Regions from separate parts of the Phosphitispora fastidiosa genome, predicted to be linked through region 3. Evidence: riboswitches for the same ligand, from Rfam matches in the RefSeq annotation. Region 3 holds a riboswitch; each other region holds the start of a gene.
The links. A riboswitch is a leader RNA that binds a small molecule or an ion and turns the genes downstream of it on or off. The one in region 3 is predicted to bind cyclic di-GMP.
Positions count from the first base shown of each region.

Region 1: it holds a riboswitch for cyclic di-GMP, as region 3 does, so the genes downstream of both, Ga0451573_RS15625 (Flp family type IVb pilin) here and Ga0451573_RS00135 (aspartyl-phosphate phosphatase Spo0E family protein) in region 3, are expected to answer to the same signal.
Region 2: it holds a riboswitch for cyclic di-GMP, as region 3 does, so the genes downstream of both, Ga0451573_RS16295 (hypothetical protein) here and Ga0451573_RS00135 (aspartyl-phosphate phosphatase Spo0E family protein) in region 3, are expected to answer to the same signal.
Region 4: it holds a riboswitch for cyclic di-GMP, as region 3 does, so the genes downstream of both, Ga0451573_RS08220 (HD-GYP domain-containing protein) here and Ga0451573_RS00135 (aspartyl-phosphate phosphatase Spo0E family protein) in region 3, are expected to answer to the same signal.

Region 1 covers NZ_JAHHUL010000019.1:79,914-87,470, reverse strand. The annotation lists gene Ga0451573_RS15645 (pilus assembly protein TadG-related protein) at 1-778, opposite strand, end outside; gene Ga0451573_RS15640 (pilus assembly protein TadG-related protein) at 866-1,783, opposite strand; gene Ga0451573_RS15635 (TadE/TadG family type IV pilus assembly protein) at 1,788-2,204, opposite strand; gene Ga0451573_RS15630 (A24 family peptidase) at 2,210-2,740, opposite strand; gene Ga0451573_RS15625 (Flp family type IVb pilin) at 2,946-3,128, opposite strand; cyclic di-GMP riboswitch class I at 3,242-3,326, opposite strand; gene Ga0451573_RS15620 (glycosyltransferase family protein) at 3,345-3,869, opposite strand; cyclic di-GMP riboswitch class I at 4,063-4,148, opposite strand; gene Ga0451573_RS15615 (response regulator) at 4,309-5,001, opposite strand; gene Ga0451573_RS15610 (sensor histidine kinase) at 5,013-6,176, opposite strand; gene Ga0451573_RS15605 (phosphoglucomutase/phosphomannomutase family protein) at 6,290-7,557, opposite strand, start outside.
Region 2 covers NZ_JAHHUL010000021.1:48,754-56,310, reverse strand. The annotation lists gene Ga0451573_RS16310 (EAL and HDOD domain-containing protein) at 1-1,052, shown strand, start outside; gene Ga0451573_RS16305 (DUF2726 domain-containing protein) at 1,079-1,597, shown strand; gene Ga0451573_RS16300 (hypothetical protein) at 1,610-1,825, opposite strand; cyclic di-GMP riboswitch class I at 2,009-2,095, shown strand; gene Ga0451573_RS16295 (hypothetical protein) at 2,242-2,655, shown strand; gene Ga0451573_RS16290 (hypothetical protein) at 2,628-2,945, opposite strand; gene Ga0451573_RS16285 (hypothetical protein) at 3,099-3,314, opposite strand; gene Ga0451573_RS16280 (stalk domain-containing protein) at 3,587-4,645, shown strand; gene Ga0451573_RS16275 (copper amine oxidase N-terminal domain-containing protein) at 4,669-5,844, shown strand; gene Ga0451573_RS16270 (DNA polymerase III subunit alpha) at 6,071-7,557, shown strand, end outside.
Region 3 covers NZ_JAHHUL010000001.1:17,006-24,562, reverse strand. The annotation lists gene feoB (ferrous iron transport protein B) at 1-945, opposite strand, end outside; gene Ga0451573_RS00140 (FeoA family protein) at 981-1,202, opposite strand; gene Ga0451573_RS00135 (aspartyl-phosphate phosphatase Spo0E family protein) at 1,397-1,555, opposite strand; cyclic di-GMP riboswitch class I at 1,648-1,733, opposite strand; gene Ga0451573_RS00130 (VWA domain-containing protein) at 1,830-3,248, opposite strand; gene Ga0451573_RS00125 (AAA family ATPase) at 3,265-4,131, opposite strand; gene Ga0451573_RS00120 (hypothetical protein) at 4,212-4,508, opposite strand; gene guaB (IMP dehydrogenase) at 4,612-6,066, opposite strand; gene Ga0451573_RS00110 (FxsA family protein) at 6,144-6,527, opposite strand; gene Ga0451573_RS00105 (hypothetical protein) at 6,670-6,843, shown strand; gene Ga0451573_RS00100 (helix-turn-helix domain-containing protein) at 6,861-7,085, opposite strand; gene ade (adenine deaminase) at 7,163-7,557, opposite strand, start outside.
Region 4 covers NZ_JAHHUL010000006.1:157,595-165,151, forward strand. The annotation lists gene nirJ2 (putative heme d1 biosynthesis radical SAM protein NirJ2) at 1-535, shown strand, start outside; gene hemL (glutamate-1-semialdehyde 2,1-aminomutase) at 709-2,001, shown strand; gene Ga0451573_RS08200 (hypothetical protein) at 2,103-2,351, shown strand; gene Ga0451573_RS08205 (CheR family methyltransferase) at 2,381-3,157, shown strand; gene Ga0451573_RS08210 (cell division protein FtsA) at 3,215-5,392, shown strand; gene Ga0451573_RS08215 (aspartyl-phosphate phosphatase Spo0E family protein) at 5,541-5,738, shown strand; cyclic di-GMP riboswitch class I at 5,843-5,925, shown strand; gene Ga0451573_RS08220 (HD-GYP domain-containing protein) at 6,020-7,153, shown strand; gene mutT (8-oxo-dGTP diphosphatase MutT) at 7,178-7,557, shown strand, end outside.

The sequences.
Region 1 (7,557 bases), on a different contig from region 3:
CGCTCCCGGAATACTCTTCCACAATGGGCACATAAATTACCTTGGGGCAATCTGATGCGTGATTATTCCACGTACATGAAGGGACATGGGTACAGCTCTCAATACGCTCCTCAACACCGTCAGCGGTAGGCCCGGCCATGTTTCCCGGTTCAATATTAATAATATCCCCTATTGAAATTTCTCCGGGAAAACCCTGTGCAATCATATCTTCATATTCCCTGGCACCGCCACCACCGCCTGTAAAGTCAAGTGCGCCAAACCAGCCGCACCACCTGGCCCCGTCAGAATCCGGCCCACTGGCCCCTTCTTTTAATACATAAGGATCACCGTAATTAAATATCTGCTCTTTTACAGAAAAAGGGACCGCTCCGCGAAGACTCTTCACAGGAGCCACCTTGGCGCTGACCTCAGTACTTACCTGACGGGACTCATAACCAAAAACCTTCGCAAAGACAAGGCTAACGGTTTTACCAACAGAAACTGCGATAGTTTTTTTGTCGTCACTGATATCAACACTTAACTGTTCAGGATCGATGCCATTCTTGCCTGCATATTCTTCAGCTATCTCCTCTGCCATTATGGGATTAGCCGGCAGTTCCTGGGCCCCTGCCAGGGCGGCAGCATCTGCCGCCCTGACAAGGCGGTTGTGTTCCAGGTACATTACCCCGGTATCTACAGCCAGCCCGACAAAACCTAGCAGTACGGTAAAGGCAACAGCTATGATGACAACTACCTGTCCCTCTTCATTGTTAAAAAATCTGCTTATTAAGTTTTGCATTTTTGAACACCTCTTTTCATCTCACCAAATCTGATGAGGGCCCCAGCAAAAGAGGTTTGCCGAAACAATGATACATGGAACCCACAATCAACCAATAAGTTTGACGCTGTTTAAATACGATCCGGTAATAGAATCATCCGTTTCCCCAGATACCGTATAATTGACATATCTCACATAAACATCGTTTTCCAGCCCGTGCCCGACAACCTTCTCCAGGAAAACACTGGCAAAACCAACAATCTGGACACCTTCATTGGGAAGGACGCCAAGGTTACGATAAACAGGAATTAATACTATCCGTGGGCTGTCCGGATTGTAATCACTCCAAGATTCAATGATTTGGTCAATTCGCGTCTGAATACCTTCAATAGTAGGCCCGGTGGCATTTCCGGGAGCTTTCCCTACAATATCATTAATAGCCACCAAACCATCATAACCATTTAGAGCTGCCTCCTTATAGTCATCTTTTCCTGATTGACCCGGATATTCCATAATTCCTGTCCATCCTGTGCTTGGATTACCGACCTTAATAATATATTGGTGTCCATGTTCCAGAGGAAGCAAGCTTTCATCGATCCCAAGGGGAATCAGCCCACTTATTTTTGACACAGGAGAAATTTGGGCAGCGGCTGCTCCATCTACATTGGCCCTATCTAAACCTAACACTTTTGCAAAATGAAGTTGTACAGGTTTTTGTATCTTTACCGTAATTTCCCTGTTGTTGGGCGAAAAAGCAATAACAAGATTGTCAGGCTCATTAGCATTAATACTGTTTTTTTGAAGATACTCTGACACCCGGGCCGCAGCCTTTACAGTATCAGGCAGTTCCTGGGCACCCGCCAAAGCAGCGGCATCAGCTCCACGGGCCACCCTGGTGAATTCCAGATAAAGGAGCCCTCCATCAACCGCCAGCGCTACAAACCCCAGCAGCACTGTGAATATTATCGCAGAAATAACGACAACATTTCCATTTTCCCCGGTTATCATCCTTCTGAACATATCCATACCGTCACCCCTCCACTCGCATAGTTGTCTGGGAGGTAACAACAAAAGGGTCTCCTATAATCGGTCCAATTATTGGAGCAATTATATCCACTGGATATGACACAGTAACCTTAACGGCACTACCCCGTGGTCTTCCACTCAAGGTGGCCGGGGGATCAATTGCTATGCCCATGGAAGCAGTATCAAACTGATCAGCATTAGTACCGCTTTCCACAGCATTAACAATTTCCGTATCGGTTCCCCCTACAGCGCCTTCTCTGGCTCCTTCACGTGATAGATTTGTTACTATCATGTAGGTATTCAATATACGACCAAACTCTACAATACCAAAAATCAACATAAGAAGAATTGGCAGTACCAAAGCCATTTCTACAACGGCCTGGCCCCGCTGATTTCTACGAAAATCATGGAACCATAACATTTTCATCACCCCACCAGGTACGCTGCCAACGTACCAATTCCAATTGCTAAGCCGTATGGCAGGGATTCGTGGAATTCGGCTTTATCCAGGTTTTTCAGGGTATTCACTTTAAAAACACTGGTAACTAAGACTAAAAAACTTGTTCCGATACGTTTTAGTGTTGCAAACAACCTTTTCTGCTTAATCAATACACAGACAGCCAGAACCCCCCCTGCAATCCCGGTAGCCAAAAACGCCTTGCATACAAATACTGTTCCTTTCATTGCCCCTATGGCACCAAGCAGCTTTACATCCCCTGCCCCAAACCCGCCGAGCACAAAGGGAATAAAAAGCAAAGCCATACCTGCTCCCAGGCCCTTCAGGCTGAATAGGACACCACTGCTACCGTCATTCAGTAAATTAAGCAACAGCCCGGCAAGCACCCCGGACAATATTACTACATTGTAAATTTTTCGTTCCTTTAGGTCCGTGTAAACAGATATTATTACAATAGCTGCTACAGCAATATCTATCAGGTTGGTAACCTGAACTGTCAATGGCATCAACCCTTTTCGAAAACAGGCCCTACTTGCTGAAAAAGTAGGGCCTGTCATTTTTAATACACGTAACCATATCTTCTTTATGACCACTCCATCCCGGCAGCGGTACCATAGTAATATTTCACTTTGGGCCCATACCTTTACGTCACCGTTGAATAGAGGATGGGGCAGTGGATTGTCCACCGCCCCGGTACAAATTATCTTAAGGAGTCGGTGCAGTTCCGTTCAGGCCATCACTGATTGCTGTAAATTTTTCTATCAGAGTGTCGCCCATGGTAATTAAAACAGCGATAACACCAATTACAATTAGCGCCAAAATCAGTCCGTACTCGGTCATGCCTTGGCCTCTTTCTTCACTCCACAATCTTTTAACCATTGATAACATAATTATTACCTCCCTCAATTTTTTTTGATTTATTCCGTCCTTGTTTTAACCAAAACATAAAACCCTTCTCCACACTGCCTGTAGAGAAGGGTTGCTTTTTATACACTCCCCCCTTTGGCAGCCTGGCGATCATAGTGTTACCACCTTAGACCCATGGCTTTGCGCCGCCGTCTTTCAACGGCTTTGCCTTTTTCACTGAAGGTATCATTTTCAGTTTTATTTTAACACATTTCTACTAACTGTACATCGACCCTGGGTCTTATTTTTATATAGGACCGTGGTCCTATATAAACTCATTTTAGTACCCCCCAGTATCGACTCAACCGTTCTGATAATCAAACTGTAGTTTACCGAACTCGTCAAATTAAAACAATAAACAATATCACTGTGACACAAATCCATTACCTTTTTGGGGACACCTTTTTCTTCCCCACAGCAGGCAAAAAACCTTAGACCCGGGTAGTCCCTTGCCAGCCGTTCCAGAATCAGGCCGGTCTTATCGGCAGACCCAAAATCAAAAACCACAACCTCAATTGGAATAAGATAGCCGTATGCAAAAATTTCACGTACCAGGCCTTCGATAATGCCTTCCTGATTCCTCACCATCAATACCAAACTTGTCTTTTGAAAACCTTTACTGTTCCCTGACTTCTTGCACATCACCACCGTCCGTGTATAAATTGTGAAACAATATATAACAATTAACAGTACGGTTGCCCCAATTAACCAGCCAAGGTGCATTGTTTTCACCTCTCATAAGATTATTCCTCACACCATCTTATGAAAGAAAGGTCTCAGCCGCTAATCAGATAAGTGATAAACAGGGGCGTCCCCCTTTATTATTTTGGGAACCGAACTATTAAAGGCAGTGGAAAGAACAAAAACCTTTCTCCAAACTGCAGTCAAGAGAAAGGTATAGTTACCCCGGCTCTTTTTCGGCAGCTTGGCAGTCATAGTGTCAGACACCTTAGACCCATAGCTTTGCGTCACCGTCTTTCGGCGGTTTTGCTATTATCGACAGAGATGCTATATTAAATTCACACAACTAATTTATTTTATAATACTATATTTTACCAAACTTGTCCACACTTTTTTCTAATTTTTTCTTAGAAAATAATTTTCCTTCACTATAAATTTTTTTCACTATAAATTTATTTCACCCTGTTATTGCATTTGCCGCCTAAAGACTGACTAGCTTCAATTTAACTGCAGATATTACCGCCTGGGTCCTGTCTTCTACGTTCAGTTTCCTGAAGATGCTCGTAATATGATTTTTCACCGTTTTCTCACTGATAAAAAGGTGGCTGGCAATATCCTTGTTATGTACGCCGCTGGCAATGTATTTCAATATCTGCACCTCTCTCGCAGTAAGGCTGACATCCAGGCTGCCCCCCGGACACCGTGAAGCAAGGCCGCATGGCCCATAGTTCCGCTCTGCTTCACTGCTTTCCTGGCCCAGTTCCCTGCAGAGCATTGCCGTAATCCCCGGGTGGACCACCATCTCCCCTTTATACACTGCCTTAATGGTTGAGGCCAGGGCATCTGGATCAACATCCTTGAGTATATAGCCACTGACCCCCGCCCGGATAACCTCAACTACCTTTTGCTCGCTGTCTTCAACAGTAAGCGCAACCACCTTGATATCGGGGAACCTTTGTTTAATTTGCTTTGTAGCTTCAAGACCATCCATCCTAGGCATGTTAATATCCATGATGATAATGTGAGGGCTTAATTGTGCAGCTTTTTCGATGACCTCTTCTCCATCAGCCGCTTCACCGACAACATCAAGTGACGGGTCAAGCCTTATAACCTTGACAAGCCCCTGGCGGATTAGCGGATGGTCATCAGCAATCAGAACCCTGACCCGGTCCATATAACCTCCTCCTACCTGGCTACCGGAACTACAAAATAGACCTTTGTTCCCTTACCCAGTTTAGTCTCAAGCTTCATCTCCCCACCAAGAAGGTCGGTTCGCTCTCTCATACTAACCAGTCCAAAATTGTTTCCGGTCTGATTGGCGTGGTAATCATTCAGGTCAAAACCTATCCCGTTATCCTCAACAAATGCTCTCACCAGTTCATTATCCAATTCCACAACAACCTTCACTTTTGAGGCGTGGGCATGTTTTACAACATTGTTTAGGGCCTCCTGAATCAGGCGGAACAGGGCAATTTCCAAAACAGGTTCCAGCCTGGCCTCTTTCCCAAAAAAATTCATCTCTATATCTATATCGTTTTTTTCGCGAAAATCTTCAATATATCTTTTCAGAGCCGGAATCACACCCAAATCATCAAGAGCCATCGGGCGCAGGTCAAAAATGATTTTCCGCATATCCTGAAGGTTACTGCGCACAATACCCTTCAGCTCCTGCAACTCCTGGCTCACTTTGGCCGGCTCAACTTCCATCAGTTTTTCACAAAATTCCATCCGGAGGACAACATTCGCCATAGACTGAGCCGGACCGTCATGAATTTCCCTGGCAACCCGCTTGCGTTCCTCTTCCTGGGCCTTTACTATCTGCAGACCCATCTGCTGACGCTGCTGCAGGCTTTCCAGCTTAATATTTATATCTCTCAGGTTCCCCCCGATGAAATCCATGACAACGCCAACCTGTGAAACCATATTTTCAGCCTTTTCTGCCGTTTGCTGGAGATTTTGCCTGCTGGTTTCAAAGTCCTCCTTTTTGTGCAGCAGTTGGTCCCTCCGCTCTTTTAACAGGGTCAGCCTGACCTGCAGTTCCCTGACCTCCTCATAGGCAGCTTTAATCTCTGCCTCGGAATGCCTTTCAAAAGCTCCGGTAACCAGGGCTACCCGTTCCTGGACGATTCTTTCCTCTTTTTGAGCTGCTGCCAGTTCCGAATTAAGAGCCGCCAACTGGCTATTTGTTTCTGCCATGCTGTTCTTAATCCGCGAACATTCGCTGCGGGCATTTTCGGCCACGGCAAATAACTGTTCCCTGCCCGCACCCAAAGTCCTCATGGTCTCTTTTATTACTGTGTCAAGAGCCGTCAGCTCAAAAGGACTCCCACTGCCGCCAACATTAGTCATAATATACCTCCTTATAGCAAAATTCGATATATTTTTCTAAAATCCTGCAAACAGGAAGCCCTTCCCATGGTAAACTTAACTAAAAAAGAGGAGCCGTTACAGCCCCTCTCTGCTTACAACCCCAGCATTTCTCTGGTAGCAGTCTGTATTAGCTTCACCTTTGCCTCATTCTCTGTTTCCACATAAATTCTGAACAGAGGCTCTGTTCCTGAAGCTCTTATCAGAACCCAGCTGCCGTCCTCCAGGATAAACTTCTTCCCATCAACGGCCACAGTCCGGGTTACTGCTTTCCCGGCAATTTCCCTGGGAGCTAGTCCCTGTAAGGTTGTGAGTACTTTTTCCTTATTTTCCGCAGTTGTCCTGATATCCAGTCTCTGGCTAATGAGGATTCCAAACTCCTTTTCCAGCTTCTGCAATATCTCCCGCACCGGCAGCTTTTCCACCGCTACCAGCTCAGCAATCAGGGCAGCAGCCAGAATCCCGTCTTTTTCCGGAATGTGTCCGGTCATACTCATGCCGCCGCTTTCTTCGCCACCTAAAATACTGCCTCTCTTCATCATAGATTCACCGATATATTTAAAACCAACCGGAGTCTCGTCAACTTCAAGCCCGTAGTGAGCGGCTATTTTATCTAACATATGGGTAGTGGCCACAGATCGGGCAACCGGTCCCTTAAGCCCGCGGAAATTAATCAAGTGGTAATATAGGAGGTAGAGAACCTTGTTAGCAATTATGTATGTTCCATCACTGTCAATAATGCCAAAACGGTCGGCATCCCCGTCCATTGCCAGCCCCAAATCAGCCCCGGAAGAAACCACCCGGTCCCGGAGTTCAGTCAGAACGCTGGCAGAGGGCTCTGGCATAGAGCCCCCAAAAAGCGGGTCCCGGTAGCCGTGAATAACCTCCACCCGACAGCCGGCCTCTTCGAGAACCCGGGACAGGTATCCGATCCCCGCCCCATACATAGGGTCAACAATGACCTTAAGACCTGCCCGGCGAATAGCTTCCAGGTCAACTACCGTCTTCAGGTGTGCAATGTAGTCATCAAATGGATCTATATCGACAGCCAGTCCCTGCTGAACCGCTTTATCATAAGGTATTTCGGTAAATCTCCCTTTCCCGGTAACCATTTCGAGATGTCGTTCAATCTCGTCTGTGATATATGGCAGCGCAGGCCCCGCATACTCCGGAATAAATTTAATCCCATTATATTCCGGCGGGTTATGGCTGGCAGTAAGCATAACCGCCCCGGCAGCCTGAAGGTGTTTCACCGCAAAAGCAGTCACCGGAGTAGGTGTAGCCCTCCCGGTCATCCAGACTTTGACCCCATTTCCACATAACACCTCGGCAACTGCCCTGGCAAAGTGTTCTGAAAGGAACC
Region 2 (7,557 bases), on a different contig from region 3:
CACTTACAGGTGGTAAGAGGGCATTTATCAATTTTACCGAGAACCTGCTGAAAAATGAGGTCGCCGCGAATCTGCCCAACAACCTGATAGCTGTTGAGATTTTGGAACACGTCAGGAGAAACAAAGAGATTGTGGCGGCATGCAAAAGGCTTAAAGAACTGGGATACATGCTGGTTCTGGACGATTTTGTGTGTGATTCCATTTATGAACCACTTATGGATATTGTGGATATTATTAAGATTGATTTTCTGGGGACCCCGCCTCAGGAACGGAAGAACCTGATACGTAAGTGCGGGGACAGAAAGGTGGAATTTCTGGCGGAAAAAGTTGAAACCATCAGGGATTTTGAACAGGCTTTGGAAATTGGATTTACATATTTTCAGGGGTACTTTTTCAGCAAACCGGTAATCATATCCGGGAAGGATATCCCAGCCAACAAGATGAACTATCTTCAACTGCTGCAGGAGATTAACAGGCCGGACCTGGATTTTGACAGAATAGACAATATTATGAGACGTGACGTTTCCTTGTCCTATAAGCTGCTCAGGTACATTAATTCAGCCGCCTTTGGTTTCAGAAGTAAAATAACTTCGATTAAGCATGCTCTGGTGATGCTTGGGATACGGGAAATTAAAAAATGGCTGTCATTAATTGCATTAAAAGGCATGGTCGAAGATAAACCTAATGAAATACTGACCAGTTCAATTATCAGGGCTCGGTTTGGCGAATTGATCGGACAGAAATGCGGTTTAGCGGACCGGAGTTCGGATATGTTTCTGGTTGGCATGTTCTCCATGATTGATGCCCTTATTGGCAGGCCGATGGCAAAAATTTTAGCTGAACTTCCGGTCTCTGACGATATTAAAAAAGCCTTGTTGGGTGAACAGCATCGCTACAGGGAGATTTTTGAACTGACTGTATCATATGAAAAGGGTGACTGGGAGAGGTTTTCTTATTTTGCATCCCGGATAGACCTGGATGAAAAAGAGATCCCCCGATTTTATATGATGTCTCTGGAATGGGCTAATGGTTTTAATCAAATAGGAATTTAAATTTTATTATTATTAGGAGGGACTGTATGGCAGGGTATGTTTTACTGCTGGTGGTACTGGCAGCAACAGTTTATCTGGTCAAAATTAATAACCGGGCGAATACTATAGCCCAGGAAGGGAATACAGATGAAGATGTTTATGAAATACGTGACAGCCTGTTAAGTGATGTGGAAAGGGATGCTTACATTAAACTAAAGAACATATCAGCCAGGTATCAATGCACTGTATTTCCCCGGGTCGGGCTTCCCAGTCTGGTGGAGATACCAAGGGGTACCGATAACTGGTTGAGCTTCTGGAACCGGATTAATTACAGGTATGTCGACTTCGCAGTCTGTAAGGCAGACAGCTTGGAGCCGCTGGCAGTAATTCAGCTGGATGATTCCGCTCAAAAGGATGCCAAAATTGAAAAAGATGATTTTGTTGAAAAGGTGCTGAAGCAGGTCGGACTGATCGTCCTCAGTATTGACGTTTCCGGATTAGGGGAAGACGAATTAGCTGCTAAATTAGAACCGCTGCTAAATTCTAAGGGAAAAGAGGGGGGTTGAACCCCCTCTTCTTTATTTTCCTGTAAGCATATGAATCTTTGATTTCTCCTTAAATATGTCATGAACTGCCTGGGCGATCATATACCCTACACTTACTGCGCCAATTATTGCATCAGCTGCTGCATTTACGTCCAGATTAAGGTTTTTACCGAAGAATGTATGCAATGTTAGTACTATCAAGGTAAGCAGGGCAACAATGAATTTCTTATAGCCATCGATTTTATTCATATTATTAGCCCCCTTTCAGCCCTTCACTCAACACATTATATTCGCGGCAGTATTCACTTGTTACTTGCTGCATTTTAACCCCTAAAAACCGCATTTTAACCCCTGAAAACCGTATTTTGAGCCGTTTGGCAGGAAAATGAGAATTAATGTTGAAATGAGAATTAAGGAGAAATAAGAAACAAGTTAATATTTTGGCAAACCCAGCGAAAGCCGGGGACGCAAAGCCATGGGTCTAAGGTGATTTTTCACTAGGACTGCCAGGTTGCCGCTCAAGCGAATTACCCCTTTATTCATGGCGAAAAAAGGGGTTGTTATTTTCTTATAGCGGCTCACCGACTTAAAATAGTACGCATTAGCGTAATAAAGATATGGTGAAGTGCTATGCTGACTTAAAGTTAACATAGGGAGGGATATGTATGCATTTTTCGGTAGGAATCTGGGATACCCTGTTTGGGGAAAGGATTCAGCTTGAGATTCCCGACAGTTGTGGGAATACGGTAAGGCGGTCGGTGACAAAAAAGTGGTTTGAGTTGATGAAAAACCAGGAAAGTATACTCAGTCTCTATAAACAGGTCCTCCGTGTTCATATGCTTGATGTTGTTAAGGGATACCGGGTCCTGTACTGGGTTGTCGGTGAAAACATTGATGAAGCAACAGCCAGGATGTTTATGAATCAGGATACGGGGGATATTTATGCAATATATTATTATGAACAGGATGAACCCAAAACTGAAGTGCTAACCAGAAAACGCTGGGATATAGCATACAATAAGATCTATGGGGAATCAGCCGAGGTAGAAAATCAGGTTATCTCGCCTTCCACCTCATAATTAATATAATGGCTCACCGTAAACCTGTTTGCCAGGATATAACTCCTGTTGATCAGAGGTACTTCCCCCACAACCCGGCCATCTTCAGCAAGCACCGGGTATATTGAGAGTTCAATGGGCTTTTTAACTGGTCTGGGGGGCCGGCCTGTTGACATCAGGTGATTGAATAGCCTGATATAACGGTCATCAACAAGGCGGCCGTGACCAAGAAGTTCTCCTTCAGGTGAAATAACCGGATACAATTTTGAGTTCTCCCATTTCAAACAGTTTTTTTTCTGAACAGATGACATGTGATAGCCCCCCAAGGTTTCTATAATCTATCTGTTCGTCAGGCTGGCAATATTTCCTTTACATTGACTGAAAAACAAGAAAACTGACTCCGAAAAAGTTATCTTCGGTGTCAATTTTCTTGTTCAAAGGGGGCACACCCCCGATAACCCGGATTACGGGCTTATTTTTATTGTTTTTCCCTGCCTTCCCTCCAGTTCCCGAGCCTTTTCAGCCGCTTCCATAGGAAGTTTTCCCATTACCACGTGTTCTGCCGCATTATCGAATCTCATCACAATCTTGTCCCCTGGTTCCAGGGCGAGCCTGTCCCTTACTGCCGGCGGAATGTCAATACTGTTATCCTGGTTCACTTGCACAATGTATTCTGGCATCTTCAATCCTCCTCTAAGTTTTCTTTAGAAATATAACCTTAAACATATAATGTAAAATGTGGGCGGTAAATATGCATTCCTGTCAGCATACGCGCCTGGCGGGGAGAACACAGTAATTATTACAAAAACAATACCCAATATTCATAAAAACACAGCAATATCCACAAAAACAATCGCAATATCTTGATAGCATTTATACTTATCAAAATAGTACAATGACTTTAAGTGCAGATTTGTTTTTTCTGTAGAAAACTGTTCGGAAAGGGGGTGTGATGATGAAACAGAGACAGATGTCTCTTTGTACATTACTGGTTTCAGGCATAATGTTATGTAATATGTTCTTTTTCACACCTGTATCAGCGGCTCTTACCTTTCCTATAAAGTATGATCCAATCATCGAGGATCCCTCATTAATAATTGATAATCCTATAATTGATAACCCTATAATTGATAACCCTATAATAATTGACGATTCACTTATCCGTGGGCCTCTAATTGTTGTACCTGCCGCACCATCTGATTTAATAATCGGGGCAACTACTTCCACTGAAATAACCATAGAATGGAGTGACAACTCATCTAATGAAACAGGTTTCACGGTCGAACGGAGGACCGGCAGCAGTAACTGGAGCCAGGTGGGGGAGGTTGGACCAGATGAAACCTATTTTACCAGTGACGAACTTTCTCCTGAGCGGACTTACTACTTCCGGGTTGCAGCATACAACAGTGCCGGCACTTCAGGTTATTCCAACCAAGTATACGGCACTACCGACCAGCCGGCTCCGGTAACAAATATCTATGAGGATAACTCTGAAACAATCATAAATGAAACAGATATAACAAATGAGGCTAATACAACGGTAAATATAAGTGACAGCACAATTACCAACAGCAATATTGCCAGCAACAACCAGGTTAACCAGACAACTACAGTGGCCAACTATAATTCGGCCAGCACGGCTGTCGAGTATGTGAAGATTGTTGTCAATGGTGAGCAGATGAATCCCGGTGATGCCCCGCCATTTATCAATAAGAACAACCGGGTAATGGTCCCGTTCCGGGCCATAGCCGAAAAGTTGGGTGCAGCGGTCCAGTGGGACCCTAGGGAAAGAATTGCCGCTCTCAGCCAGGGGCAGAGAGTTGTCCGGGTTCCTATCGGACAACAGGTTATCGAAGTGGACGGAAACGTGCAGGCAATGGATACCCTGGCTGTTATTAAATCTTCACGTACATATATACCGGTCCGGGCTGTAAGTCAGGCGCTGGGAGCCACTGTGGAATGGGATCAGGCCAACAAAACTGTGATTGTTAAAACGGGTGCCGGGCTGTAAGAAGAAAAAGGGAGATGAAGGTATTGAACAAAAAGGTTTTAAAGAAGAGGGTTCTAAGCCTGGTTTTGGCGCTGGCTTTGGTTATTTCCTTTGCAGTTATGGCCTATGCTGAAGAAACAATTGGTCCTGTTCCGGGAGTTACCGGAGATATAGGAGCAGGAACTACTAATACAACGATCAACAATAACACCACAACCGATAATACCTCGAACATAAATATTAACATATCAGGGAATACCACCATAAATAACAGCAATATCGGCAGCAATAACCAGGTTAACCAGCAGAATACGGTGACAAATACAAATACGGTAACAGTAAAGAAATATGTTACCGTAAATGTTAACGGCGTACCCCTGGAAGCGGATGTCAAGCCGTTTATCAACCAGGACAACAGGACAGTGCTGCCCTTACGGGCGATTGCTGAGGCCTTCGGAGCAGAGCTCCAGTGGGACCCTGCTGCGCAGACAGTTTTACTTACCCTTGGCGACCGGTCTGTAAGGCTTAAAATCGGTGATAAGACCTTTGAGGTTAATGGTCAGGTATTTACCATGGATACCACTGCGTTTATTGAAGGCGGCAGGACATTTCTTCCTGCCAGGGCCATCGCAGAGGCATTGGGATTGACAGTTGGCTGGAATGCCGAAACCGATACAGTTGATATAACTGCACCGGACCAGCCCAACAACGGAACCCAGCCTGCTGCCCCTCCGGCAGCAACACAGCCTGCAAACCCGCCGGCTGCACAGGTGGAAGATACCTCCTGGCAGAATATTTTCCCACTTACGGCTCATAACCGGAATGATAAAATAGACGATGATTCTGACCAGCACATGGAGTCCAATGCTACTCTAAATAGTGCAGGATTTTTACAGGTGACCACCCGGACCTGGACAGATGCCAGGACGTCCGGATTTACCGGAGGAGTTGCAGTAGGTCTTCTTGATGCCAATAATGTTATTATCTGGGTTTCATCACAGCAGAGCTATGGAGTAGATGGTTCGTGGATAGGCACAAATGACCGCACGGAAAACTGGAGTGCAACTGTCCCTCAGGATAAACTGAAAGTAGGGGTTAAGCTTCTTATAGTACATGATCATGCCGGCAAGAACCGCCTGGTAGAGTTTGTCGGCGGGGTCGGTGAAGCAGTTTCAGACGGCGTTGACCTGCTTACACCTGACCTTCCCTGGCCGTTCTAAAATTAGTACGGCAATCGGGCTTCACTAAACTAAAAGTAAGATCTGATCCCGGATAAACCCAAAAGAGCCCTCCTATGGTAAAATAAAAAACTACTATAGGAGGGCATTTGTATGTGGAAACAGACAAAAACATAAACCTGTAGAGGAAATAATACTTTTTAGAGCGAATTATAAGTCAGGGAATTTTACTCTCAAGATATGGCGATTTTAATGGAGGCCAATAATTATGCAGGATTTCGTTCATCTTCATGTACACACCGAATACAGCCTCCTTGACGGGGCGGCCCGCATCAGGGAACTGGTTGCCCTTGCCGCTGAAAGGGGTATGCCGGCGCTGGCCATTACCGACCATGGGGCTATGTTTGGGGTTATCGATTTCTATAAGGCGGCTCACAAAGCCGGCATAAAACCTATCCTTGGCTGTGAGGTCTATGTGGCACCAAGGTCAATGGAGAATCGGGAAGCGGGTAAGGATGATGCCAATTACCACCTGGTCCTTTTGGCTGAAAACGAGACAGGCTACCGCAATCTGCTGAATATAGTTTCCTGTGCCTATACCCATGGCTTCTATTATAAGCCCAGGACCGATAAGGAAGCCCTAAGGAAACACGGCCAGGGGCTGATTGCCCTGAGCGCCTGCCTGGGCGGGGAAGTTGCCACCGCAATCAAGAATTCGCAGTTTAACCTGGCCAGGGAAGCAGCCAGGGAGTATGAAGACATATTTGGCAGGGGGAACTTTTTCCTTGAAATGCAGGAACACGGCTTGGAGGGTCAGCGGGCGGTAAATGCTGAGCTGGTTAAGATAAGCCGCGAACTGGGGATTCCTCTGGTGGTCACTAATGATATTCATTATGTCAAAAAAGAAGATGCCGAGGTCCAGGATGTACTCCTCTGTATTGGAACCGGAAAGACCTTGGGGGACACAGACCGCATGGACTTTGGGACTCAGGAGTTCTATTTCAAGGATGCTGCCGAGATGCGCCTGCTTTTCGGAGAATACCCGGAGGCCCTGGCCAATACGGTGAAAATAGCCGCAAGGTGCAATGTTGCGCTTGACTTTGAACATACTTACCTGCCTGATTACCGGATTCCCCAAGGCCATACTGTGGAAAGTTATCTGGAGGAATTGTGCCTCAAGGGGCTGGCTGACCGTTATCCCGGGGCCGGGCCGGAAGTCAGGGAGAGGCTGGATTATGAGCTTAAGGTAATTGCTGACATGGGGTTCCCCGGTTATTTCCTGATAGTATGGGATTTTGTCAGGTTTGCCAGGGAGAACGGAATTCCGGTAGGTCCGGGGCGCGGCAGCGCTGCCGGGAGCCTGGTCGCCTATGTTCTGGGGATTACTAATGTTGACCCACTTAAATATGACCTACTGTTCGAGCGGTTTCTGAACCCCGAACGGGTGTCCATGCCTGATATCGATATCGACTTTTGTTATGAAAAACGGGAACAGGTCATCCGTTATGTGGTTGAGCACTATGGGGAAGACCGGGTGGCCCAGATTATCACCTTTGGTACCATGGCAGCCCGTGCTGCCATCAGGGATGTGGGCAGGGCGCTGAATATGCCATATGCCGATGTGGACCGGGTGGCCAAGCTGGTGCCTGCGGAACTGGGCATCACCCTTGACCGGGCGCTGGAGAACGGGACTGAACTGCGTCAGCTTTATGACATTGACCCCGGTGTGAAGAAGCTGCTTGATATGGCCAGGGC
Region 3 (7,557 bases):
TGTACCCAGTACAGAACTTTCATTGAAATACTGTCCAACCAAGGATCTGATAAAAGGTTCGTATTTACCCTGCATCAGGGTTTCTTCGGTAAAGCCGACAATATCACCGGCAATAAAAACACCAATAAATTTATACATTAAATACAGACAAAATGCCAGAATCGGTATTCCGGTAACAGGCTTAATCATCATTCTGCCCAAGATTGTACCAATTCCCGAATTATTGCAGCCTTCTGAGACAACATGTCCCACTATATCATTTACCCTGGCCCTTCTGTTAAGGTAAATTTCCTCCCTTTCAGAACCCGGGGCAATTCCATGCCGTTCTGCTACTACGGAATCTCCCTCCAGTATCAGAAGAGCCTCTCCCTGGTTGGCAACCCGGTCATGGAGTTCATGTAACTTGCTATGAAGCCCGATGTCAATATGGCCTGAGCGGGCGCTGCATATTTTCCCTTTGAGCTCATCCATGCCCATTTGCTTTACAGCTACGGTTTGGATAACGGGAACACCCAGCAGGTCTTCCAAAAGATCAGTATCAATCTTTCTTCCCTGTTTCTCTGCTTCGTCAAGCATATTCAGGGCAACTACCACTGGGACACCTGTATCTATTATCTGTTGGGTCAGGAAAAGATCCCGTTCCAGGTGGACTGCATCTACGATATCGATTACAACATCAGCCTCAAGGATAATATCCCGGGCAATTCTTTCCTCATCATTAAATGATGAGATGCCATAAACTCCAGGAGTGTCAATGATAACATCATTTCCGTATCTTCCGTGGGAAATCTCAAGAGTTGTGCCAGGGTAGTTGGATACATCAACATATAATCCTGTCAGAGCATTGAAAAATACTGATTTACCAACATTGGGATTACCGGCTAAAACGATTTTTCTTGAATCTGGCGGAATATTAATTTTAACACCGCTATCATGACAATGCATAATATTTCAAATCTCCTTTGCTGTCACATAATATGTCAACTGATAAGTTCCACTGCAATCTGTCGTGCCAGCCTCCTGCCGATGGCAATTTCCTGGTTGTTCTTCTGCACCACAACCGGACCTGCAGGCACAACTTCAGCACAACAAACGATCTCCCCTTCAGAAATCCCGAACCTGATTGCCTGTGCTCTGATATCACTATTGCCGATACCGGTAATTCTTACCTTATGTCCCTTTTTACATTTATCCAGGTTCATACTCCGTTCCCCCCATTTTTTAATATGATGTTTTCTACTGATAATTACTTTTTACTGAGAAGCATTTTTCACTGAGAAGTATTTTCCACTGAGAAGTATTCTCATTTCCAAGTATAGATTATGATTAGCTAATAGTCAATATGTTTATAATAAAACTTCTGTTGATTTTGCAAAAAAAAATAGGCCTGATTGGCCTATCCCTTGGAATCACCAAGTTTCATGAATTGCACGATCATATTGTCAATAATGCAACTCTGCTGATAAATTTCGGGGTCACTTAAAATGTTGTTTTTTTCTTCCGCCAAGGTATTGAGTTCCCGCTGCATTTTTTCGATCTCCTGCACAAGATCCACTAAGGACTCCTCCTTCCCCTTTGCCGCCACCTATCAAAACATAAATTAACCGGTATCGATCATCAGATACCGGACCAAAGGTGAAGCAGCACTTCGGTAACCCGGCTGTCATAGCTTTTGTAGCTTTAGACCCGCAGTTTTGCGCCCCCAGTTTTCACTGGTTTTGCCATTTCGATACTCATATTAAATTTTATCGCTTTACATATAAAATTATACCAGAAGATTTCCAATTGTTGTGTCGTAATGTGTCGATAGACTCGAAAAATATTTCACATTATATAATTTTTCTGGCTACCCTGTCTAATTGCTCCAAATTCCGGCATTCGAATACCTGGTCACACAATCCTCCGTAAAGTGATATCAGGCTGTCTTCCTTGTCCCAGCTTTCAACAGGTTCCGGGTTCAGCCAGATAGTTTTTCTGACTTCCTGACACATATTCCGGAAGCAGTCTGCATGATCCCTGTGATAATTGTTGCGGGCATCCCCGATAATAACCAGAGTAGTCTTTTTATTAAGAATCTCAAGATACTTCTCATTAAAATCAATAAACATCTGGCCATAATCAGAGAATGCTGTTTTGGAGAATCTGGCCAGATTATAGATGTCTTTAATCCCATCTTCAATTTCTCTGTTCTGAAAATATCCGGTTACTTCGTCAGGAGTATCCACAAAAACAAATGACCTCACATGAAGATACCTGCTCTGAATGGAATAGACAAGCTGGAGGATAAACTCACTGAATATTTTCACTGAACCTGACAGGTCAAAGAGGACAACAAATTCCGGCCTTGTAGGATAGTGGTCGCGATAGGCAGGCTTTATTGGTACACCTCCATATGACATTGATCTTCTGATAGTCCCGGCCAGGTCAATCCGTCCCCTTTTTGACCGTTTTTGTCGAAACGACACTCTTGAGGCTAATTTATGCGCTATTTTACTTATTTTTTTTCTTATTTCTGCTGTCTGTTGGGAAGAAAGTCTGTAAAAATCCAGCTGATTAATATTTTCTCTGATTAAAACTGTTTCCAGCGCATCTGAGCCAAGTTCAATGATTAATTTTTTTTCCAGCTCCAGGTAAAGCATATCTTCAAGGTTTTTTAAGCGTTCCTGCCAAACCAACCAGGTTTTTTCATCCAGTTCACTCGCTGTATTTTCCAGTTTATATATGCCCATGTTCCATTCCAGAAATACTTTAACCTGTCTGATGGCATTTTTCATGTCCTCCAGGTCGTCTTCTTCCAGCCTGCCGAGGCCTGCAACCCCCTTTTTAACCAATGCGGACATTTCTTCAGGGACACCTGCCTGAATGACCTGGATGAAGTTATCAACTGCCGCGGAAGCCAGTCCCCTGCCCTGTCCAAATCCGGTGGTTCTCCCTTTGCTCATTCCCGGAACAATGTCGTTTCCCTGACAGGTGGTTTTCGGATTAGCTGGAACCAACGGGCCAAACCTGCTGCAGTTATCATGGCGGGCACTCATAAATTCAGGGTTGAAGTAATATTCAAATATCTTTTCAAATATGCGCATATCTGTCTGCACTTTTATCATTGTTGCCGAAATGGCATTAAAAAAATTAACCCTGTCAATTCCGGTTAGGGTAATTGCCTTCAAGGCTTCGGTAACCTCTGCATGCGAGACCCTTATCCCGGCCTTTCTCAGGAGTACGGCAAACTGAAGAATAGCTTTATCCAATTTGTTTCACCCGGCTTTATTCCGGCAGAAGACCGCTTATTCGTTCTTCAACCTTTTTAATATCCTGCTGGTATTTCAAAAGAATATTGACTGTATTCATAACAAGTTCCTCATTTAAAGAGTCCGCCCCCAGCAAGACCAAGGTCCGTGCCCAGTCAAGGGTTTCGGAAATGCTGGGAGACTTTTTGAGGACCATCTTCCTCAGTGACTGTACGAATTCCACGATTTTCTCAGCCAGAATGCCATTTATTTCCGGCACTTTTATTCTCACTATAGCCAGTTCACGCTCCAGAGAAGGGTAATCAATATATAAATGGATACACCGTCTTTTCAGGGCATCACTGAACTCCCGGTAGTTGTTGCTGGTCAATACAACAATAGGGATAGACCTTGCTTTAACTGTACCCAGCTCCGGAATGGATACCTGATAATCAGAGAGCGCCTCTAATAGAAAACTTTCAAACTCCTCGTCACTCTTGTCCAGTTCGTCAACCAGTAAGACAACGGTATTTTCTGCCTTTAACGCCTGCAGCAGCGGTCTGGCAAGGAAAAATTCTTCCGAAAAAATATTGGCCTTGGTTTCTTCCCAAGTCTTTTCGGTAAGGTGGTTTGCCTGGATGCGAAGCAGTTGTTTCTGGTAATTCCATTCAAAAAGCGCCTTTGATTCATCTAACCCTTCATAGCACTGGAGCCTGATAAGGCCGGTATCCAGTGCGCCGGCTGCGGCTTTGGCCAGTTCTGTTTTCCCAACACCTGCAGGGCCTTCGATAAGAAGTGGTTTTTGCAGCTTAACTGCTAAAAATACAGCGGTGGCTGCCCTGTAATTAATTAGATAATTCTGTTTGGTCAGTCTCTCTTTAACATCTTCTATCGACCCAAACAATTGACGACACCTCTCCTCATAACAATCAGCTATATAGAAAAATAAACCACTAACCTTTTGGTTAGTGGGATGTGTAACTACTACATCAGCTTACCGGGATCAAACATAGCAGTATACTGATCCCAGCCGCATTCTCCGTCATCTTCAAGCCAGTTAATAAAGTATTCCAATTTCTCCCGGCTAGGACGGTACTGTTCAAATATCATGCCAACATCATGAAAGCTGACCAAATTAAAGAGAACCTCGTTCACCAATTGATCACTTGTTTCACCCTGTTCATTGATCATATTATATGCCCAGTCGGATATCTCTTCTCTTGTAACCCGGCCTGACAGGTACTGGTCCAATACCATCCGCAGTGTATCCCTGTCAATCATTTGAAGTACACCCCCAATTTGGCATCTCGCATGAACTATTATAACACTTTTTCAATATTATTTCCAATATTTATTTTAGCATTAGTTTAAGCGCTGCAACGGCTTAAACACTGTAATTGGGCGCTTCTTTGGTAATTGTAACATCATGTGGGTGACTCTCACGCAGACCGGCATTTGTGATCCTGATAAATGCCGACTTTGTCTTCAAATCATTGATGCTGGCAGTGCCACAGTATCCCATACCCGCTTTGAGACCGCCAACCAGCTGGTACACTGTTTCCGAAAGGGAGCCTTTGAAAGGCACCCGTCCCTCAATCCCTTCGGGAACTAATTTCTGCTCGTTTTCCTGGAAATAACGGTCTTTACTGCCTTCTTTCATGGCGCCCATTGAGCCCATGCCGCGATATACCTTAAAACTGCGTCCCTGGTAAATTTCCAGTTCCCCCGGGCTCTCCTCAGTTCCGGCAAAAAGGCTGCCGATCATGACAACATCCGCTCCGGCAGCAACAGCCTTGGTAATATCTCCGGAGTATTTTATCCCGCCATCACCAATGATAGGTGTACCCGTCTTGCCTGCTTCCTCGGCACAGTCAGCGATTGCAGTTACCTGAGGAACTCCGATTCCTGCCACTACACGGGTTGTACATATAGAACCCGGACCTATGCCGACCTTGACACAGTCAGCGCCAGCCGCAATCAAGTCTCTGGTGGCCTCTGCAGTAGCAACATTTCCTGCAATTATATCGATTTCCGGGTACTTTGACTTAATGGTATATACCGCATCAAGTACTCCTCTGGAGTGACCGTGGGCTGTATCCACACATATTGCGTCAACCTTCGAACTAACTAGGGCTGCAGTGCGTTCCATCATATCTTTGGATACTCCGACAGCAGCTCCTACTACCAGCCTTCCATTGCTGTCTTTCGCCGAATTTGGATAAATCCTGGCCTTTTCAATATCTTTTATCGTGATCAAACCCAACAGGTGATTTTTGTCATCAACAATGGGCAGCTTTTCAACTTTATGATGCCATAAGATATTCTTGGCTTCTTCAAGGGTTGTCCCCACAGGTGCGGTAATCAAGTGATCTTTTGTCATTACTTCCTTGATAGTTTTGGTATAATCAGTTTCAAATCTCAAATCACGGTTTGTCAGGATACCAACCAGAATATTATCAACTGTAATAGGTACTCCTGATATCCTGTACCTTGACATTATTTCCAGAGCATCACTGACAGGATGATCAGGTGACAGGAAGATTGGATCAGTTATAACACCATGTTCTGAACGTTTCACCCGGTCTACTTCCATAGCCTGTTTATCAATACTCATATTCTTATGTATTATCCCTATGCCGCCCTCGCGGGCAATAGCAACTGCCAGCCTTGATTCGGTAACTGTATCCATACCGGCGCTCATTAAGGGTATATTAAGCTTAATTTTCTTGGTCAAATAGGTCGTTGTGTCAACTTCTTTTGGAATAACCTCTGATTTGGCAGGTACCAATAACACATCATCAAATGTGAGTCCTTCTTGTGCAATTCTTATCGCCGCCATACCGACTCCCCCTTCGTTTTTTTATACCCCTCATTTATTTTGAATATTATATCACAACAAGTGTCCAAGCGCTACATTTAATAAATAATGACTTTCCCCTCATCAATCCATCTGCGAAGCCTTTTTTTAATGAATTCTCTGACATAAACACGTGTCAATGGCAGTAGGAATATAAATCCCGTCAGGTCTGTCAGGAGCCCGGGGGCCAGCAGCAGAATTGATCCCACCAGGACAAGCAGACCGTCAACCAGCTGATTCCCCGGGACAACCCCTGACTGCAGATTCTCCCGAAACCTTTGGATGATATAGAATCCCTGCTGCCTGCTCAGGATCACGCCGGCAGCCCCGGTGGCCAGAATAAGCAGCACAACCGCCGGCATTCCCACATATTTGCCCAGTTGAATGTAGATAAATATTTCGGCTGCCGGAATCAGCATAAAAACCAAAATCCATTTCAACATATCACTTCACCTTTACTCAAACCTATTTTATCTTATATATTCACCGTTCCCCCTGATTATCCTCTGTATCTGCATAGCGGATTATTCGTGACACATAATATTACTTAAGGCAAGCGGAAAGGAAACGGAGGTGAAATTTATAGTGACAGGTGATAGAAAGAACAAAGACTGGATAGATAACAATACATTGAAAACTCCCTCGAAAGCTTCTGATGACAGTGAAAAACTTCAGGAACATAAAATGAGACAAGAGCAGGACGATAAAGTCAAAGATGAACCGGTCGAAAGCTGGGGCTGGGTCCAGAATACAGATTAGGGCAGCCTAAGGCTGCCCTAATCCTGGCCTACAGTGGTGCCAAGTCCCTTACTGTAGAAATGTTCCTTTAGCGTCTCTATCGTTTTTTCACTAACCCCGAACTCAGATGCCATTTCCACATCGGTCCGGTTAGCTCCGATTGCTTCAACAAAACTGTCCATATCAACCCCAACCTCATCGGTCATTTCTTTGAGGTTAGGTCCAGCCTCCCAGGGAACCCGGGACCTTAAGAATATTTCCATAACACAACCCTCCGTATTTATCTTTTACTTTTATCATTCCCTTTAAAGAAAAAGATAAACGTTTGCTACGGATGGTCTTAGACAAACAGAGATACAAAGTCAAATTCATTGACATCAACAAGCCCTTTATCGGTTATTTTCAACTCCGGAATAACCGGCAGCGCCAGGAAGGACATCGCCATAAAAGGTTCATCCACCCTGCATCCCAGTTCACCGGCAGCTTTTTTCAACTCGGAAATTTTCAGTGATACTTCGGAGGCATCACTGTCTGTCATTAACCCGGCAACAGGCAGGGGTAATCCTGCTCTAATCCTGCCTCCCGAAGCAACAGCCATACCGCCGCCGAAGTTGATAACTTCCCTGGCAGCCGCTTCCATGTCGGCATCACTGCAGCCAACAACAATAATATTGTGGCTGTCATGGGCCACTGATGAGGCCAGCGCTCCCCTTTGCAGTCCCAAACCCCGTACAA
Region 4 (7,557 bases), on a different contig from region 3:
GGCCGAGGCAATTACAGATTTTGCTATTGAGCTGGGGGCTAAGGCCCACCACTTCTTCTTCCTGGTTCCTACCGGAAGGGCCAAAAATATTGAAGAAGAGTCCCTCAGGGCTGAACAATACGAAGAAATTCTGACCCGGATTATGAAGAAACAGCAGCAGGTTGATATTGAACTGAAACCCACCTGTGCGCCCCAGTTCATGAGGATTGCCAAACAGATGGGGATGGACCTCAGGTTTGGGCGCGGCTGCCTGGCGGGGACCTCATACTGCATTATCGGTCCTAAGGGCAAGGTTCAGCCGTGTGCCTATATGGACATGGAGGTCGGCAATGTCAGGGAAACCCCATTCAGTGAAATATGGACTGACAGTGAGGTTTTCCGGACCCTGAGGACACTGGATTACAAGGGTGGCTGCGGCAGTTGCGGCTATAAGAAAATCTGCGGCGGCTGCCGTGCCAGAGCCGCATTTTACAATGACGGCGACTATATGGCTGAAGAACCATGGTGCTTGTATCAGGGGAGAAAAGGTTATTGAGGGCGTAGGCCGCAATGACAGCTAACACAAATAGGGTAGAGAGGCACCGGGCTGCCCGGACTGATTGGCAGCCGAGGTACTTCTCTACCTTTTACATAATTAAAAGTAAACCTGTGGGAACAATAAATGTGCGCTTATTTCCGGCGCAAATCTAGTGAAAGGCGGTACAAATAATGCATAAAGGCTACAGTCAATCTGTCAAACTTTTTGAGGAGGCCCAAAAATATATTCCGGGTGGAGTCAATAGTCCTGTAAGGGCTTTTAAATCTGTCGGACACGACCCTGTTTTCATCGAGAAAGCCAATGGCTCCAAAATTTATGATGCTGACGGAAATGAGTACATAGACTATGTAGGGTCTTGGGGCCCCATGATTCTCGGACACCAGCATCCTGAGGTTGTTGCGGCCCTCAAAGCATACCTGGATAAAGGAACCAGCTATGGAGCGCCAACCGAACTGGAGACTGAAATGGCTAAAACCATTATTGCTGCCTTTCCGGCTATGGATATGGTCAGGATGGTTAATTCAGGAACAGAGGCTACAATGAGCGCCTTAAGGGCTGCCCGGGGATATACCGGGAGGAACAAGATAGTCAAGTTTGAGGGTTGTTATCATGGACATGCCGATTCCCTGCTTATTAAGGCAGGTTCAGGAGCGCTGACTCTTGGAGTCCCCACCAGCCCGGGGGTGCCGGAGAATATCGCTGTGAACACAATTACGGCCCAGTTTAATAACCTGGACACAGTAAAAAAGATATTTGAAATAGAGGGTGAGGACATTGCGGCCGTTATCGTAGAGCCGGTAGCCGGCAATATGGGAGTCGTCCCGCCCCAACCCGGATTTCTGGAAGGACTCCGGGAAATAACGGGGAAATATGGCGCCCTGCTGATATTTGATGAAGTAATGACAGGGTTCAGGGTGGCCTATGGCGGAGCTCAGCTGCGTTTTGGCATTGAGCCTGACCTGACCTGCCTGGGTAAGGTTATCGGAGGCGGTCTCCCGGTAGGCGCCTATGGCGGAAGACAGGAAATCATGTCAAGGATTGCTCCCTCAGGCCCCATTTACCAGGCCGGTACCCTGTCAGGGAACCCCCTGGCAATGACAGCAGGGCTGGTTACCTTAAAACAACTGCAAAAACCCGGTATCTATGACGAACTGGAGAAAAAGGCTTCCCGGCTGGCAGCAGGACTTGCTGATGCGGCAGATAAGGCCGGCGCTGTTGCCTCCTTTAACAGGGTCGGCTCAATGGTATGTACCTTTTTCACCGGTGAGCAGGTGACCGATTTCGCGACTGCCTGCAGCTCTGATACCAACAAATTTGCTGCCTTCTTCAGGATCATGCTGGAAAAGGGTATTTACCTGGCGCCGTCACAGTTTGAGGCAGCCTTTGTCTCCCTGGCCCATACTGATGCAGACATTGACCGGACAGTTGCTGCGGCTTCTGAGGCCTTTCGTGAAGTCTTATAGAAGATTAAAAAATTACTCCTAAAGAGGGAGATATTTCAAAAAAAGAGAGGAAAAACGTTAATTTTTGTCGAATAATTAAAAATTGGTAAGGAGTGGGTAGGGTGGTAAACAGGAAGAACCTTATCACAATTCTGCTTGCAGTGGCCTTGGTGTTTGTTATTTATTTTAATATCAACCGGACTCAACACGGGAACCCTGAGGAGTGGATGAAGGAACACGGTGTGATTACGGAACGCCGCGGGGACCCTGAGAGATTTTGCCTGGACTGCCACAGTAAAAAGTTCAGCCATACCAAGGAAAACTTCTGTAATAAGTGTCATATACCAAATAATGTTGAACCGGTAAAGTAATAATTTATTGTGCAGAGAGGTAGAACACTATGGCGGATGCATATGAAACATTTCTGGATGGCTTACGGAGAAAAAAAGGTCTGGATTTAACCGGTTACAAACGTCCCCAGATGGAGAGGCGTATCAACAGTCTGATGCGGAGTCTGAAAATCACTGATTACGGCATATATCTGGGTCTGCTGGAAAAAGAAATAGCCCATTGGAGGAAGTTTCTTGATACATTAACTATTAATGTATCAGAATTCTACAGGAACCCTTCTCAGTGGCAGGTCCTGGAAGAAAAGATTCTGCCTGAACTGATTCAGGCGTCCCGGTCGTTGAAAATATGGAGCGCGGGGTGTTCCACCGGTGAAGAGCCCTATACCCTAACTATGGTGATGATGAACCGTTTTCCCCATATAAACTTCACTATGCTGGCCACCGATGTTGATGACGAGGTGCTAAACAAAGCCAGGACGGGAGTATATAATGATAAGGCTGTCCTGAATCTGCCTCAGAATTATATTAATGGGAATTTTACTAAGGAAGGCAGCAACTTCAAAATAAAAGATGAAGTAAAAAAAAGAGTCAATTTTATGAAACACAACCTTTTGACAGATGCTTTTGACAGAAATTTTGATTTGATTCTGTGCCGGAATGTGGTTATCTATTTTACAGAGGAAAGTAAGGCCCAGCTTTACCGGAAGTTTTATACCGGATTGAAACAAAATGGAATCCTTTTTACAGGGAGTACCGAACAGATATTTCAGGCCAGGGAAATTGGCTTTTCTCTTGTATCATCTTTTTTCTACAAGAAAGGTGACTGAGGAAAGGTAATCAAACAATGATTTCAATTTGCCCTTAACGGAGAGGGGGGTTAAATTATGTCTGGTGAAACAATTTTTGCCCTGGATATCGGCACCAGGTCAATTACCGGTGTCATCATGCAGGAGACAACCAAAGGTCTTGAAATTTTGGCAGCAGAACAAAGGGAGCACCAAAACAGGGCTATGATTGACGGACAGATACATGATATTGAACAGGTGGCCGAATCAATTAAGGCGATTAAGGACAAGCTTGAGAACAGACTTGGCCAGACCCTTAAACAGGCTGCTGTGGCAGCCGCAGGAAGGGCTCTGAAGACTACAAGGCTTAATGTGAGTGCAGATATTCCAGAATTCCGGGAGATACACCGGGATGATATCCTCAGGCTTGAACTTCAGGCGGTACAGGAAGCTCAAAGCCGTTTGGCAAATGAGGAAGATACCCAGACAGCAGAGTCCCTGAATTATCACTGTGTCGGCTACAGTGTAGTTTATTATGAGCTGGATGGCTATAAAATCGGCAGCTTATACAGTCAGAAGGGCAGGAATATGAGTGTTGAGGTTATTGCAACTTTTCTGCCCAGGGTTGTTGTCGATTCTCTCTTTGCTGCTTTGCAGCAGGCAGGTTTGGAAATGGCCAGCCTGACCCTGGAGCCTATTGCCGCAAGTGCGGTGGTGGTGCCGCCCAGTATGAGACAGCTAAATATTGCACTTGTTGATATAGGGGCCGGAACTTCGGATATTGCTATTACCGACGATGGGTCCATAGCCGGTTACGGAATGGTTCCGGTAGCCGGTGATGAAATAACAGAGAAGATTTCTGAAATATACCTGCTTGATTTTAACACGGCAGAGAGGATTAAGCGGTCCCTGCAGGATAACAGTGACATTGGTTTTACCGATGTCCTGGGAATTGAGCATACTGTTTCCGCCAGGGAGGTTCTTGATATTGTCGGAGAAGCTGTCCAGGATTTAACGAAACAGATAAGTGATAAAATAATTGAACTTAACGGAAAGACCCCGCAGGCCGTTATTTGTATTGGCGGAGGAAGCCTTACTCCTCTATTAAAGGATATGCTGGCAGACAATATTGGGCTTACCAGGCAGAGAGTGGCAGTCAGGGGCCGGGAGGCGATTGCAGAGGTGTTCGGTACCCAGGAACTGATGGGGCCTGAGGCCGTAACTCCAATTGGAATAGCTGTGACAGCATATGAACATAAGGGCCTTGGGTTTGCCAAGGTGATGGTTAATGACCGGCAGATCCGGCTTTTTGAGGTCAACCGGGGTACAGTGGCCGATGCCCTGCTGGCAGCAGGCATCAGTATGCGCAAGACACAACCGCGGCTGGGAATGGCCCTTACTTTGACGGTCAACGGAGATTTAAAGATCATCAAAGGCGGCAGAGGCAAACCGGCAGTTATCCGGCTGAACGGGGAAGACGTTACCATTGATGTCCCGGTAAAACATAATGATATCATAGAATTTGTTGAGGCCCGGGATGGTGAAAACGCCCGGGGACACATTTACGATCTGGTGCCCCACATCTTTGCTTTGAATATTTCTGTTAACAGCGAACCTTTTGTGATTAACCCGGTGATTACTATGAACGGTAAACCTGCGGCCTACCACGAAGAGCTCGTGGATAATGCCAGGGTAGTCCATTATTTACCCAGGACTGTGACAGAGGTCCTGGAAATAGCGGGCTGTGCTGATTCCGGTGACGATTGCTACATATATATTAACGAGCGTTTGGTTGATTCCATGGCTGAAGTTAATGACGGGGATGACATAATCCTGGAAAGGGCTGCTGAACCAATACCGACCGGTGAACCAATGCCAAACGTTGAGCCTGTTCCAGGAGATGATACCGGCGATATCCAAACTGAGCCGGATACTGCGGCAGAGCCAATGAAAGCGGCGGAGCTTGCAGAGCATGCAGAGACGGCAGAGCATGCAGAGACAGTAGAGTATGCAGAGACAGTAGAGCATGCAGAGACAGTAGATCCGGCAGGTGAGGACGAATCTAATGTCCCCAGGTTTACTATTGTCACGGTTAATAATGAAACGGTAGAAATTCCTGGGGTGGATGCTATTCTTACAGATGTACTGACACGGACCAATCTTCAGTTAATACCTCCCGAAACCGGAATGAGACTTGAACTAAAAGTTAACGGGAGCTCCGCTGAATTTACAACGCCACTTAAAGATGGTGACAATGTATTATTAGAATGGAAATAATAATATTTTGGAAAAAAAATTTCGATTTGACGGTATTCGACATTTTCTCTGAAGGATATTTGCAATAATTCCTAGAAGAAAACATAAAAAAAACACAGTTTGGGACAGATTAACAATCCAACCACAATAAAGTGTGGGAGAGATGAAAATGTGGACAAACCGTCGGGAATTCCGGAAAAAGATCCGGGAAAAACAGAGAGAAATGTACAGTTTGGTAAAGAATAAGGGTCTAAATGACCCGGATGTGTACAACAAGAGCTGTGAAATTGACTGTTTGATAGTAGAGTATATGAAAAGATATAACTGTTTTATCAGTACAACATTATTTAATAATTATTATAATTAGGGCTTTTGATACAGTTGCTCAATTGGGATTAATATTTCTTTACCGGACACCCTGTTTACATTGGCTTGTAACGTATAAATATAATAAGCTAACCGCATATTTTTTTACCGTAAAGGCAAACCTACCGAAAGTTAGGGACGCAAAGCCATGGGTCTAAAGCTTTTGCTATGACAGCCAGGCTGCCGAAAAACTGATCCGTCTGCTTTTCCGGCAAGCAAGGCGGAATTTTTATTTCCTAAAATGACGAAAGTGACGAAAATGACAGGAGAGGGGGCAGGTCTATGCGCAAAATATCTGTAAGCAAGCTGCAGTCAGGGATGATTTTGGGGAAAAGTCTTTATTCAGCCAATGGGAGCGTCTTGCTTTCTGCCGGGAGTGAACTTAACCCTGCATATGCCAAAAGGCTGCAGGCCCTGGGTTACCCGACAATCATTATTATTGACGGTTTTTGCCGGGACATCGAGTTCCCCGATGTAGTTTCTGACAGTACAAGATTAGACGGGATTATAACATTGCGAAGGGTTTTTGAAGAGGCTAAAAAGTACCAAAAGGTAGATACCAAACTGATTAAGGATCTGGTAAACAGGCTGGCAGACGAGGTTCTGCAGAACAGGCAGCTGCTTTTTGAATTTTGTGATATCCGCTCTTATGACAGTTACCTGTATGCCCACTGCCTGAATGTATGTATCCTGTCACTGCGCATCGGTCTGGCCTTAAACTATAACGAGGTTCAGTTGCGGGACCTGGGAGTGGGGGCAGTTATGCACGATATCGGGTCCATGTATGTTGATCCCAAGGTGGTGGAAAAACCGGGCCGGCTTTCGCCCGAAGAATTCAGTCAAATGCAGCAGCACAGCATCAAAGGTTTTAACCTCCTGAGAGACCAGAAAGATGTTAACCTGCTGGCAGCACATGTTGCTTTTCAGCATCATGAACGCATAGATGGTACTGGTTACCCGAGAGCCCTAAAGAATACTGACATCTGTGAATTTGCCAGGATTGCAGCCATTGCTGACCTGTTTGATGCCCTTACCAGTGAGCGGAAACACCGGAAGGCTTACAGCACCTGTGAGGCTATAGAACTGATGAATGAAGAAGCAGGGCTGAAAATAGACAGCTCATTAATGGAGCTTTTTCTGCAAAATGTCGCCCGGTATGCTGCCGGTTCTTTGGTGGAGCTTAGCTCGGGTGAGATAGGGCTTGTTGTATGCAATAGGCGCATTCACCCAGAGAAGCCTGTGGTGAGGATACTTACCGATAGCAATAAAATTCCTGCCGGTCCTGATTACGTTCAGGAAATTGAATTAGTTAAAGAAACCGGCCTGAATATAGCAAGGGCGCTGCAGGATGACAGTGGATTTGCCGATGAACTTGGGGTTATCTATAATCAGGGGCAAAAGGTTGTAAATTCGTAGGCGGAAGGAGATTACCGCAAAACCATGAAAATACTGGTTGTCACGGCAGCAATTATAGAAAATAATGGTAAGTTCCTCATTGCCCAAAGGAAAAAAGGCTCTCACCAGGGGATGAAATGGGAGTTCCCCGGAGGCAAGGTAGAGCAGGGAGAAGATCCCGAAGCCTGCCTGATAAGAGAAATCAAGGAGGAGCTTGACATTAATGTTGAAGTGGGAGATATTTTCAAGGTCGTCTCCCACATCTATGAGGACAGGCAGGTTATCCTGCTCTGCTACCTTTGCAGCCTAAAGGGCGGCCAGCCGTCCTGCATCGACTGCCAGGACTGGAAGTGGGCTGACCCTGAGGAAATGATGGGATATGAATTTGCCCCGGCAGATATCCCGGTTGTGCGGAAGTTGCTGGG